2 regions of the Marinitoga sp. 1137 genome follow, and region 2 is predicted to be linked to the other one. Evidence: riboswitches for the same ligand, from Rfam matches in the RefSeq annotation. Region 2 holds a riboswitch; the other holds the start of a gene.
What was found. A riboswitch is a leader RNA that binds a small molecule or an ion and turns the genes downstream of it on or off. The one in region 2 is predicted to bind thiamine pyrophosphate.
Positions count from the first base shown of each region.

Region 1 (6,282 bases), 920 kb from region 2:
CCAAACAAAAAGTTTATGTTCAGATTAATTATATCATTATTTTATTTTTTTCAAAAATAAAATTTTTATTAATATAAGCCTCCTAATATGACTTATTAGGAGGCTTATAATACATATCACAAAACAATATCTTTTACTTTTTTTATAACCTCTGTTGGCGTTCTACCAAAAACCCTTATCATAGCTTCTTTTCCGAAAAATCCATCATCCCATACAAAATCTATAGGAGAATTAGTTTCATTATATATATTTGATAAACCATAAGGTATAGAATGTCCTTCTTTTGACTGTATTTCAACAGGTTCATTATTTCTATCAAGGTAATAAGTTTTATATCCAAGTTCTTTTGCTTTTTCTATATATATTTTTTCATAGCGTATATTCATGGCAGATCTTATCCATGGGAAGTATTTCATTGTTGCAATTACTGCCCTTGCCATATGGCTTTTTCCAAAAAAAGCAGGTTCATGAATGAAATTAATCTCATTTTCCAGTTTGTGTATTCTTCCAGGAAATTTCCCAACTTCATTTTCATTTGAAGCAAATGGAAGTGCATAAACAATATTTTGACCTACTTCTGGAATAGTATACTTTCCAAGTTCTATTATTTGTGGTTTTATCTTCCATAATTCCTCTATTATATATCCTTTATGTGCTTCGTATAATAAATTTTCCGTTTGAACAAATTTGATTGAATTTAAAACAAGTTTATCCATATAATTTAAAGAAGCAATAATGGCTTCTTCAACACTATATTTCATATATATATGAGCGGAAATTAATGATGAGAAAACACAGCCTGTTCCATGTAAGGATTTTTCATATCTTTTTGAAAAGAAAGTTTTATTTTTATAAATAACCTCGATTTTCTCAGAATTTTTATGTCCGCCTGTTATAATTGTTTCGCATAATGGATTTGTTAATTGAAATTCTTCTGAATTCATAATTATTAAATCCACATATTTTGAACCTTCATTTACTTCTTCTGGAGAAATGATGTTGAAGTTTGTAGAGGTTTTGATTATGGGATTCCATATAATTTTAGCTTCTGGATATTTTTCTCTTAGTAATTTTATTTGTTCTGCATTTGCCATTCCTGCTTTAATTATAGAAATATTTTTGAATAATTCAAATTCTTCAAAAGAACTTCTAAATTCGATTTTTTTAAATATCTCTGTGTTTTGGATTGTATAAGCGGATATAACAGAAATAGGATTTATCTTAAATAATTTCATTATAGATATATCTTGAGTTATTCCGGCACCACCTGATGGATCGAAAGCTGAGAAAATAAGCATTATAACGCCTCCTATTCTATAAAAATACTTTCTTCTTTTTCTAAAAACTCTTCTGTAATTCTCATTGCACATAGCGGACCACACATTGAACACATATTATTTTCCATTCCCTTTCTTGAACTATAGAAATTCAAAGCTTTTTCCTTATCAATTGCTATTTCAAATTGCTTTTCCCAGTTAAATTCTTTTCTTGCATGACTCATTTGATTATCTATGTTCATATGTTTTCTATTTTTTGCTATATCAGCGGAATGTGCAGCGATTTTTGTTGCAATAACACCTTCTTTTATATCTTCAAGAGTGGGGAGTCTTAAATGTTCAGCTGGAGTTACAGCGCAGAGAAAATCTGCGCCTTTAGCTGCAGCAATAGCGCCGCCAATTGCAGAGGTTATATGATCATATCCAGGTGCAATATCTGTAGTAATTGGGCCAAGAACATAAAAAGGTGCTCTATCACAAATCTTTTTTTGAAGAATAACATTTGCTTCAATTTCATCAATAGGCATATGCCCCGGTCCTTCAACCATTACCTGTACCCCGGCATTTCGAGCTCTTTTTACCAGTTCTCCAAGTCTTAATAATTCTTCAAATTGCAAATCATCAGTAGCATCATGAAGAGAACCCGGCCTCATTCCATCGCCGAGACTAATAGTAACATCATATTCCCTACATATCTCAAGTACTTCATCAAAATACTCATAAAATGGATTTTCTTTGTGATTTTTAATCATCCAGCCAACTATTATTGAACCGCCACGCGATACTATTTTTGTTATTCTTCTGGAGTTTCTCAACTTTTCTATGGTAGTTCTTGTAATACCGGCATGAATAGTCATAAAATCAACACCGGCTTTTGCGTGATCTCGAACCATCTGTATAAAATCATCTGCATCAAAATCTATTACACGTTTTTTATTCTGGACAGCTTTTGTTGCTGCGTCATAAACAGGAACAGTTCCAACCATAATATTTGAATTACGTATTATTTCATCACGAATATATGAAAGATTACCCCATGTAGACAGATCCATTATAGAATCTGCGCCAAATTTCTCAGCAATTTTCAATTTTTCAATTTCTTCTTTGACGCTTGAATATCCCTGAGAAGTTCCGAGGTTAATATTAACCTTGGTTTTTAAACCTTCTCCTATAGCTCTAATATTATCAAATTTATGATTCTTATTAACCGGTAAAACCGCATATCCTTTTTCAATTTTATTTCGTAATTCTTCTGGTGAAATTCCTTCATATTCTGCCGCGATAACCATTTCTTCTGTAATAATTCCAGCTTTTGCAAATTCCAATTGTGTCATTTAAATTCCTCCTTAAAACCAATTTACCGTTGTTGGATTATAATTTCTTGTTTTGATATAATTCATAAATTCTTTTACTGTTCTGGTATCTTCAATTTCAAATTGTTTTGTTGAATCTTTGTATAATGTATATCCTCCAACATTTGTTGTTGATCCTGCTGACATTTTTGTGGCAATGCCCAGTATTGCATTTCTAAATTTTATGCTTTCTCGAGTGGAGATATTTATATGTACTCGAGGGAAAATTAATTTTAAAGCAAGAATATAATGGATAAGTTTTTTATCAGAAATACTATAAAATTTATCTTTTACATTAAAAGCTGTTCTAATTCTTGGAAAAGATATCGAATATTCTACATTAGGATAATTCTTTAAAAGATAATCCATATGGTATGCCATCATTATAATTTCAAACTCCGGTTCATAAAGCCCTAATAAAGCTCCTATATTTATTTCTCTTACCCCAGCTTTTATGGCTTCTTCAACAGTATTAAGCCTTTTTTTGAAATCTTTTTTTGGACCAAATAAATGAACTTCTCTATATTTTTCCGGAGAATAGGTTTCCTGATACAATGTAACCCCTACAAGACCTGCTGTGACTAATTTCTCGTATTTTTCCCGGGTTAAAGAATATGTTTCTATAGAAATTTCTTTGAAAAAGTTTTTCAATATTTTTATGGTATTATATAAATACTCAAAATTAGAATTTACAGGATCTTCTCCAGTTAATATTAGAACGTGGTCAATTCCCTCGTGGTTTAAGTATAAGGCTTCCTGTTCTATTTCTTTATATGATAATTTCAATCGATGTATTTTATTAGAAGCCTTAAATCCACAATATGTGCAACCATTTATACAATAATTTGAAATGTAAAGTGGAGCATATAAAAATATAACATCACCAAAGAATTTTCTATTATTTTTTATTACTTTCTTCGCCATTGTTCGAAGATCATTATTTTGAAGCAATCCATATATGTCATTTACAGAAAAAAATTCTTTATTTAGATTAATATTATATTTGTTCTTTCTGGCTGAATTAACATAAGCAATGATTTTTTCTATGTTTTCTGAAAACATAGTTAATCTCTTCCTATATAATCGAACAATGGCGAAGATGCTTCTGCCACTTCTTTTTCTTCTGGAATTCCGGCCAGATAAGCCAGTCTTCCAGCCTGAGCTGCTAAAGAAAAGGCTTTTACCATTTTTACAGGATCTTCCGCAATTGAAACAGCAGTATTTGCAAGTACAGCATGACATCCAATTTCCATTGCTTCAGAAACATGAGATGGTTTTCCAATTCCAGCGTCAATAATAATTTTCGCATCAAATTCATTTAGAAGAATTTTTACAAGTTCTTTTGTAGTAAAGCCTTTATTTGTTCCTATAGGAGAACCAAGAGGCATTAAAACCTCAGCGCCATTTTCAATCATTTTTCTTGCATCATATAAATCAGGACACATATAAGGGAAAACCTTAAAACCTTTTTCTGTTAATAATTTACAGGCTTTTATAGTTTCCTGATTATCAGGCATTAAATACTTTGAATCATTTATAATTTCAATCTTTATCCAGTCTGTATTCATTAATTCTTTACCAGCCTGTGCAATTAAAAGAGCTTCTTCAGCGTTCCTTGCACCTGAAGTGTTTACCATAATTTTTTTTGCACTAATATAATCCAGAATACTTTCATTTAAACTTCCGTATGATGCTCTTCTCATTGCAACAGTGACAACCTCAATTTTTGCTTCTTCAATAGCTTTTTTCATAATAGAATAATCCTTAAATTTTCCTGTGCCCATAAAAAATAGATTATTTATTTCCTCATTATAAAATTTAATATCAACCACCTCCTACAACAGTAATAATTTCAATTTTATCCTTTTCCGAAATTTGAGAATCAGGATAACTTTTTTTTGAAACAATGGCTCCGTTTTTAATTACGACAATTGGTTTGTTATGAAGGGATAATTCTTCAACTAAATCTTTTATATTGGTGCTTTTACAGACCTTTTCTTTTCCATTTATAAATACCTTCAAAAAATCACCTCCTGATATAAAAAAATCTCCTGCACGAAGCAGGAGATTGATTTTTTATACTCTCTGCTCCGCTCCTTTCGCCGGTATTATCCGGATCAAGTTATGAGGGTCAGAGGTTTCCACCTCACTCTCAGCTGCGGTATCAGCAGCTCCCCTGCGGATCATAAATATTCACTTTTCATTTTGATTATATCATTAATTTTTTTAATTTTCAAGAATTTATTCAGTATAATCATAATTATGTTTAATGAGAGCAATATGAATATGATATAATAAATAAAACCAATTTTGAGGTGATTATATGTCAATAGAAATTGAAAGAAAATATATTATTTCTAATGATGAAAGTGAAGAATTAATAAAAAAGGCTATAAAGAAAATAGGTATTGTTCAATGGTATATTCGTGATGATATTAATGAAATAGAAAGATATAGGCTTTCAATAATAAAAAATAATAAAGATTATGATTACAAATGGACATACGCATATAAAGCAAATACAAAAATTGCACATGAAAAAATAGAAAAAGAAAGAGTAGAAAAACCACAGGAATTGGAAAATCTGATAAAATATAAAATGGTAGCAAAAATAAGATATATGATAAATGATAATCCAGAAATTGTTGTTGATGAATTTGTTGATTTTAATAAAATAAGGTATAATATAGAGGAAAAATTTTTACTTGAAATAGAAATGAAAGAAGAAAAAAAATATAAAAAAGAAGATTTTGAAGAAGTACTAAAAAAATTTGATATTGAAACGATAAAAGATGTTACTGAGGACTTTAAATATTATAATAATAGAATAGCAGTAGTTGCAAAAAATATTATCCTCAATGAGATTATTGAAAAAATAAAAGAAAAGTTATAATGTTATCGTACACACAAAACCGTGGATAGTACTGTAACAAAATACATAAAACTTTTTAGTTTTTGTAACTTCACAAAAAAATCACAACATTTTAATTGAAAATTAAAAAGACCTGAGGTAAAATACACTTGGTATTTTTAAAAATTCTGAAAGGAGGAATACAAATTATATGCCAACGATAAATCAACTTGTTAGACATGGAAGAAAACAACTAAAGAAAAAGTCAAAATCTCCAGCATTACAGAGCAATCCTCAAAAAAGAGGTGTATGTGTAAGGGTTTCAACAATGACACCTAAGAAACCTAACTCAGCTTTGAGAAAAATTGCAAGGGTTAGACTTTCAAACGGAATTGAAGTTACAGCATATATTCCAGGTGAAGGTCATAACTTACAGGAACACTCCAATGTATTAATAAGAGGCGGAAGGGTTAAAGACTTGCCAGGTGTTAGATATAAGATTATCAGAGGTACATTGGATGCAGCTGGTGTTGAAGGAAGAAAACAGAGCAGAAGTAAATACGGCGCAAAAAGACCTAAGAAGTAAGGAGGTAAGTAAATGAGAAGAAGAAGAGCACCAAAGAGACCGGTTACACCAGATCCAATATATAATGATGTATTGGTATCAAAATTGGTTGTTAGGGTAATGAAAGATGGTAAAAAAACAGTTGCACAGTCTATAGTATACGGTGCATTTGATATAATAAAAGAAAAATTGGAAAAAGATCCTTTAGAAGTATATCATCAAGCAGTACAAAATGTA
Region 1 is NZ_CP009471.1:943,237-949,518, reverse strand. Features, by position in the region: gene LN42_RS04795 (thiamine-phosphate synthase family protein) at 117-1,298, opposite strand; gene thiC (phosphomethylpyrimidine synthase ThiC) at 1,310-2,611, opposite strand; gene thiH (2-iminoacetate synthase ThiH) at 2,624-3,691, opposite strand; gene LN42_RS04780 (thiazole synthase) at 3,694-4,461, opposite strand; gene thiS (sulfur carrier protein ThiS) at 4,454-4,651, opposite strand; TPP riboswitch at 4,707-4,817, opposite strand; gene LN42_RS04770 (hypothetical protein) at 4,953-5,522, shown strand; gene rpsL (30S ribosomal protein S12) at 5,692-6,066, shown strand; gene rpsG (30S ribosomal protein S7) at 6,079-6,282, shown strand, end outside.
Region 1: linked by a shared signal. The riboswitch ahead of thiS (sulfur carrier protein ThiS) and the one ahead of LN42_RS08875 (thiamine ABC transporter substrate binding subunit) in region 2 are both predicted to bind thiamine pyrophosphate.

Region 2 (6,282 bases):
CTTCTATTTGTATATAAGCTCCCTCTTGAGGAATAAAAGCTTTATACTTGGTGCTCTTATAATAATAATATGAATAAGCGCCATCTGTAGCATAACTTACCATCATAGGCGCTTCACCAGCTTCAAATTTTGCAAAGGCTTCTCCCCAACCTGGTGTAACTGTTAGTATTGCTGGTTTTAACCTTTTCCAGAAATCTTTCCATTGATCTTTATATACTGCTATTGTCCATAACAAAAATGCCTGACCTGTACTGGAAGTTCGTGGATCCTGAATAATCAATTTCTTTTTTAACTTTGTTAAATCTTCAAAACTTTTAGGAACGGATTTTAATTTTTCTGGATCATAAACAATAGCAATTGCACCATAATCATATGGAATTAAATGATAACTTTTATCATAGATTAAGTCATCTTTTATCTTTGAAATATTTAAAGGTTTATATGGCATTACCAGATCTTCATTAATGGCCAACACAGAAAGCGACTGATCAAGACCAATAACTACATCAGCCTTTGGATTTTTCTTTTCAAGTTTAAGTCGTGAAAGCAAAGTTCCCCCGTCTCCAAGAACAACAACATTTACATCTACGTTATACATATTTTCAAATTTCTGAATAACCCCTTTCTTAATCCAGTCCAAACTGTCATAAACATAAACAGTTAGACTTTTTGCAAATAGCCAAGAATATAATAATAAAACACTTAAAAAAACAATACCCTTTTTCATGCACTCACCTCCAAATAATAAATTATAATTTTTAAAAGAAAAAACGCCTTCCGGCATGGAAGGCGTGATTGAATTATCCTTTTTACCGCACTCCCTACGCCGGTATTACCCGGATCAGGTGCTGGGGTCTAAGGCTTCCACCTTAATCTCAGCTGCGGTATCAGCAGCTCCCCCGGCGGGTTACTGTATTAACTTACAATTTTATTATACTCATCAATTACTAAAAAACTGTATAAATTAATAATTTTTAGAAACATAAAGGTTAATTTTTCTTGAAATATTTGACTGTATAGTCAGTCAGTTTTTTGATATATAAAATATCGGATATCTCTATTTTTAAGGTAATAGTAAATTGACCGTTCAGTTTTATGACTTTTTATGTCATAATTGAAACAAAATGAAAAAAGTATTATAATAATATTGACCGAACAGTCAGTCATGTATGAGGTGGTAATATGAATAATGACCGTAAAGAAAATTATAAAGAAGCTAAAAGAAAAAGCATAGCAGAAAAAGCTCTTAATTTAATAATAAAAAAGGGATTGTCCAGTTTTACCATGGATGAAGTAGCAAAAGAGGCTGGAGTATCAAAAGGAACATTATATCTATATTTTGATAGCAAAGATTCATTAATAATAACGGCATTTTCCATACTTGTTGAAAGGTTAAAAAAATCACTTGAAATTATGATTCCTGAAAATACTTCAAAAGAAGAAAAAGCACGTGCAGTAATAAAATTATATGTGAAAGTATTAAAAGAATTTCCATCAGATGATTTATTAAGATTATTTGAGATATTAATTAATTCTATACATAATAAAAATAGAGCTAAAGAATTAACCAATTTATTTCATGAATATTATTCTCAACTATTTGAAATGTGGGAAGAATTTGTGCCGTCAAAAACCGCTGCAGTTGTTTTACAGGCTATGTTTGATGGTATAAGTATATATAAATCTGTTGGAGTTGAGTTTAAAGAAGGGGAATTATGTGAAGCTTTTGAATATATAATAGGAAAAATAATTTCATAAAGGAGGGATTTTATGAAAATCCTTGATAATATGAAAAACATGATGATGAAACAGGCTTCAAAATTGGTAACAAATGTTGTTAGAAACTCAGAGGTTGAAGATCTTGCAAAATTATTGAGAACACTGGAAAAATTTGCAAAAGAACCAACAAAAAGCGGTTTAAGGAAACTTGCCGAAGGCGCTGAAAGAAAAGATCCAATGCTTGTAAAATGGTCAGAGTTATTCAAAAAAGCCAGTCCAAAAGTTGTAGAAAAGATAATAAACAATCTTATTATCAATGAATTTGCAGTTGGTGAAAAGGTAAGGCAGGAAAAAATGCATGAATATGAAGTTGTTCTTCCAAAACTTGCTGTTATAAGTCCAACGTATGCATGTAATTTAAGATGTGTAGGTTGTTATGCAGGACTTTATGGTCATAAATATCAACTTTCAAAGGAAGAAATATTTAGCGTAATAAGACAATTCAATGATCTTGGAATATACTTCTTCATAATTACCGGCGGTGAACCATTTATTTATCCTTACTTATTCGATGTTCTTGAAGAATTTAATGACTCATATTTCATGATTTATACAAACGGTACATTAATAGATGAAGAAAAAGCAAAAAGACTTGCAGAACTTGGAAATGCAACATTATCCGTATCTGTTGAAGGCTTTGAAGAAATGACAGATTGGAGAAGAGGAAAAGGTGTATTCAAAAAAGTATTAAATGCATGGGAATTATTAACCAAACATGGAGTAATATATGGAGCTTCAATTACTGCAACAAGAAAGAATCATGACCTAATTACAAGCGATGAATTCTGGAACTTCTTAAAAGAGCACAATGTTGCATATGCATGGATATTCCAGTTTATGCCTGTTGGAATGGATCCAACAATGGATCTTGTTCCTACACCAGAACAGAGATATGAAAGATTCCTTATAACAGAAGAAAAGAGACTTAATGGAGACTTTGCATTTGTTGCAGACTTCTGGAATCACGGATTCTTAACTCATGGTTGTTTAGCAGCTGGTTCAAAATATTTGCATATTAATGCAAAAGGTTATGTAGAACCATGTGTATTCCAGCAATTTGCAGTAGATAGCATTAGAGAAAAGAGCATTATAGAAATATTAAAATCACCATTCTTTGAAGCATATAAGAGAACAATACCATATTCAAACAATCTCTTTAGACCATGTCCAATTATAGACAATCCACGAGTATTAAGATCAATGGTAAAGAAATTCAATGCAATTCCACAGCATTCAGGAAGCGAAAAAGTCATAACAGAATTGGCACCAGAACTTGATAAACTTGCAGAAGGCTGGAAAGAATATGCGGATAAGTTATGGTATGAAAAGGGATATGCAGAAAAATATCCAGCAAAAAGAGGTATATATAATTATGAAACACGTATGAGAAGATATGCAGATAACGAAGAAAAACTTGCTCTTGATAAAAAAGCATAATAAATAAAAAACAGCTGAGGTATTTAAACCTCAGCTGTTATTTTTTGTGGGAATCTCAATTCAATAGTTGTACCTTTTCCAACTTCAGATTCAACATGAATCCTTCCCATTAGTTTTTCGATTAAACGTTTTACAATTGCCAGACCTAAACCACTACCGGGTTTATTTTTAGCCAATCTAACAAATGGTTTGAATATATCATTAAGTTTGTCTTCTGGAATTCCAGGACCTGTATCTTTTACCACAATAACAAACTCTTTTGTTTTATTATCAAATGAAATATGAACATTTACATATCCCTCGTCAGTATATTTTATAGCATTTCCAACGATATTTACAAGTATTTGCTTCATCTTTAATGGATCGGTTTCTATCATCTCAGGGATATTATTTTCAAATTTAATATTTAATTCCACTTCTGGTGAAAGTTGTGGCTCAACAATAGATATTGACTCATAAACAAGGAATTTCAAATGAACCTCAGTAAAGTTCATTTCTTCTTCTCTATTTAATTTATTAAAGGTTGATAAATCAGAAATAAGGGAGTTCATATGTTTTGAGCTGAGATAAATACGTTTTACAAGATCGAAAATTTCTTCTGTTGTTAAATTATCCTTTCCCCTTAAAATACTTTCAGAATACCCTAAAATAGCAGTTAAAGGTGTTCTAACCTCATGTGTAATAAAACTTAAATATACACTGTTCATTTCATTTGCTTTCTTTTCCTCATCACGAAGAGATTTTAAAGTTAAAAACGTTGAGGCAAAACTTCCAAATATTTTTAAAGATTTTTTAGCAGTTTCACTGAACTTTTTAAGTCTGAAATTATCAACATATATATGCCCTTTAATTTCATCTCCAACCTTTAAAGGATAAGCAAGGGTAATCATATTTTCATGTTTTTCATGTAATTGTTTTACATTTTCATGGAAAATTCTCGATGGATTCTTAAATTCCTTAAATGCATCGATTTCGATAATATCCTGAACATCCATATATCTATAAATATATGAATCTTCAAGAGGAACTATAAGTTTTTCAACAATATCTTCATCGTAATTATAACCAACAACGGCCTTATATAATGTATTATCTATAAGCCAGATTGTCCCGGCTTCAGCTTCAGGGATACTTTTAATAGCAACAGACAATAATTTTTTCATAAATTCCTTTTCATTTTCTTCACCGGTTAATTGTGAAGAAAGTTCTGCCATTAACTCAAAATTAGATAAAATATCGTTTTCGCAGTCCATGTTAGGTGCCCCCCTGTATAAAAACTCACACATTTTAAAATTATAACATATCTTTTTTCATAATCAAAATGTTAATGAAAAAATTTTCAATGTATTTTTAAAATCATCTATAATTCTTGCTGTTAAGCCCCATATAATTTTGTTTTCGTAAAGATAAAAAAGTGTTTTATAATATCCCTTTCTCCAATTATAATTCTTGCCATTTGGAATTAAATGATAAGGATAATCTTCTGGTGGTTCCATTTTTATATTTACCTTATACTTCAATGGTTCATTATTTAAGAAAAATTTTAAAGGAACAAAAAAGTACTCTTTCACTTCTTCATTAGGTCGAATATCAGAAATATCAAAATCTTTAATTTCTATAAGAAATGGATATATAACAAAATTAAAAGGTGTAGTAAAATAATCAAGTTGAGAAATAAAATTCACCTTTTCTTTTTTAATCCCCAATTCTTCATTTAATTCTCTTAAAGCAGCATCATATATTTCTTCACCTTTTTCAACAGCGCCTCCTGGCAAACTTACCTCGCGAGGTTGAGGTAAATGATCTGCACGAATTTCAAAAACAATATTTACCTCATTATCTATTTCCACAAGAGGTATTGTTACAGCAAATCGTTTAAATTCAGAAATCAAATCTGGTTTATAATCTTTATAAATATTTTTGATCTTTTCTATATTCATAATGTAAAGAATAGTCCTTTCTTTTTTGTTGTATATTCTAAATTAAAAGGAATTATAAATGTTTCATATGTTTCAAATTCCACAAAAATTCCAGGTCCTTTAATAGTTTCACCATTATCTTTTTCAAATATAGTAAAATATTGCGTTTTAAATTCTTTTGGTGAATTAGCAATTACAAATGGACAATTCTTCAAAGCATTTTTACCTTTTTCAACATGAATTTCCCTTGGCCTTCCCCAATCATATAATCTATATGTAAGATTTGAAGTTTGTTGAATTTCAAGCAATTTTGAATCTGGACCAAGTGTATGAACAACTCCTGCTGGAATAAATAATAAATCATTTTTATTAAGTATAGTTGGTTTAAAAACTTCATCCCAATTTTCAGATTCAATAGCTTTTTTATTTTTCTCAACATCATTAGAAATAAAAATTTCATTCTTTTCATTTAAAAAATACCATGCTTCAGTCTTTCCCCATGGTTCATTTTCAGCGTTTCTTGCAATATCATCATCTGGATGAACCTGAATTGAAAGCCATTGAGTGGTTGATATTAACTTTAACAATAACGGAATACGAGGTAATTCCATTCCAAAAATATCTTTTATATATTCAGAAGGCTTTCCATAAGAATTATTTGATTCCATACCATAAAGTTCCGTTTCATAACCCTCAAATCCGGAGAATAACCATACTTCTCCTATTTTATCCATATTTTCAATATTAAAATCTTTATTTAAAGAAAAATCACCCCATACCTTTTCAACAAAAATAGGTTTTGACTTTAATATTTCATCAAACATATAAATCACCCTTCATAATATAATTTTTATTACTACATAATAATATTATATCATAAAAAAAATTACTCATGCGGTAAAATCTCTTATAAAAAAGTGTATCATATGATATAATTTATCATATAAAATAATTTGAAAAACAAACAATAAAACAGGAGGAGTTATATGTTAAAAGCATACTTTTTATTGCTATTTGTAACCTTCATCTGGGGAAGTACATTTCCTCTAATAAAAATGACAGTTGGAGAAAATGATGTTTATATCTTTTTAACCTTAAGATTTGCAATAGCATCATTGCTTTCATTTCTAATCTGGAAAAAGCAAAA
Region 2 is NZ_CP009471.1:1,860,340-1,866,621, forward strand. Features, by position in the region: gene LN42_RS08875 (thiamine ABC transporter substrate binding subunit) at 1-727, opposite strand, end outside; TPP riboswitch at 801-911, opposite strand; gene LN42_RS08880 (TetR/AcrR family transcriptional regulator) at 1,183-1,758, shown strand; gene LN42_RS08885 (radical SAM protein) at 1,771-3,216, shown strand; gene LN42_RS08890 (HAMP domain-containing sensor histidine kinase) at 3,240-4,469, opposite strand; gene LN42_RS08895 (CoA pyrophosphatase) at 4,533-5,156, opposite strand; gene LN42_RS08900 (type I phosphomannose isomerase catalytic subunit) at 5,153-5,959, opposite strand; gene LN42_RS08905 (DMT family transporter) at 6,122-6,282, shown strand, end outside.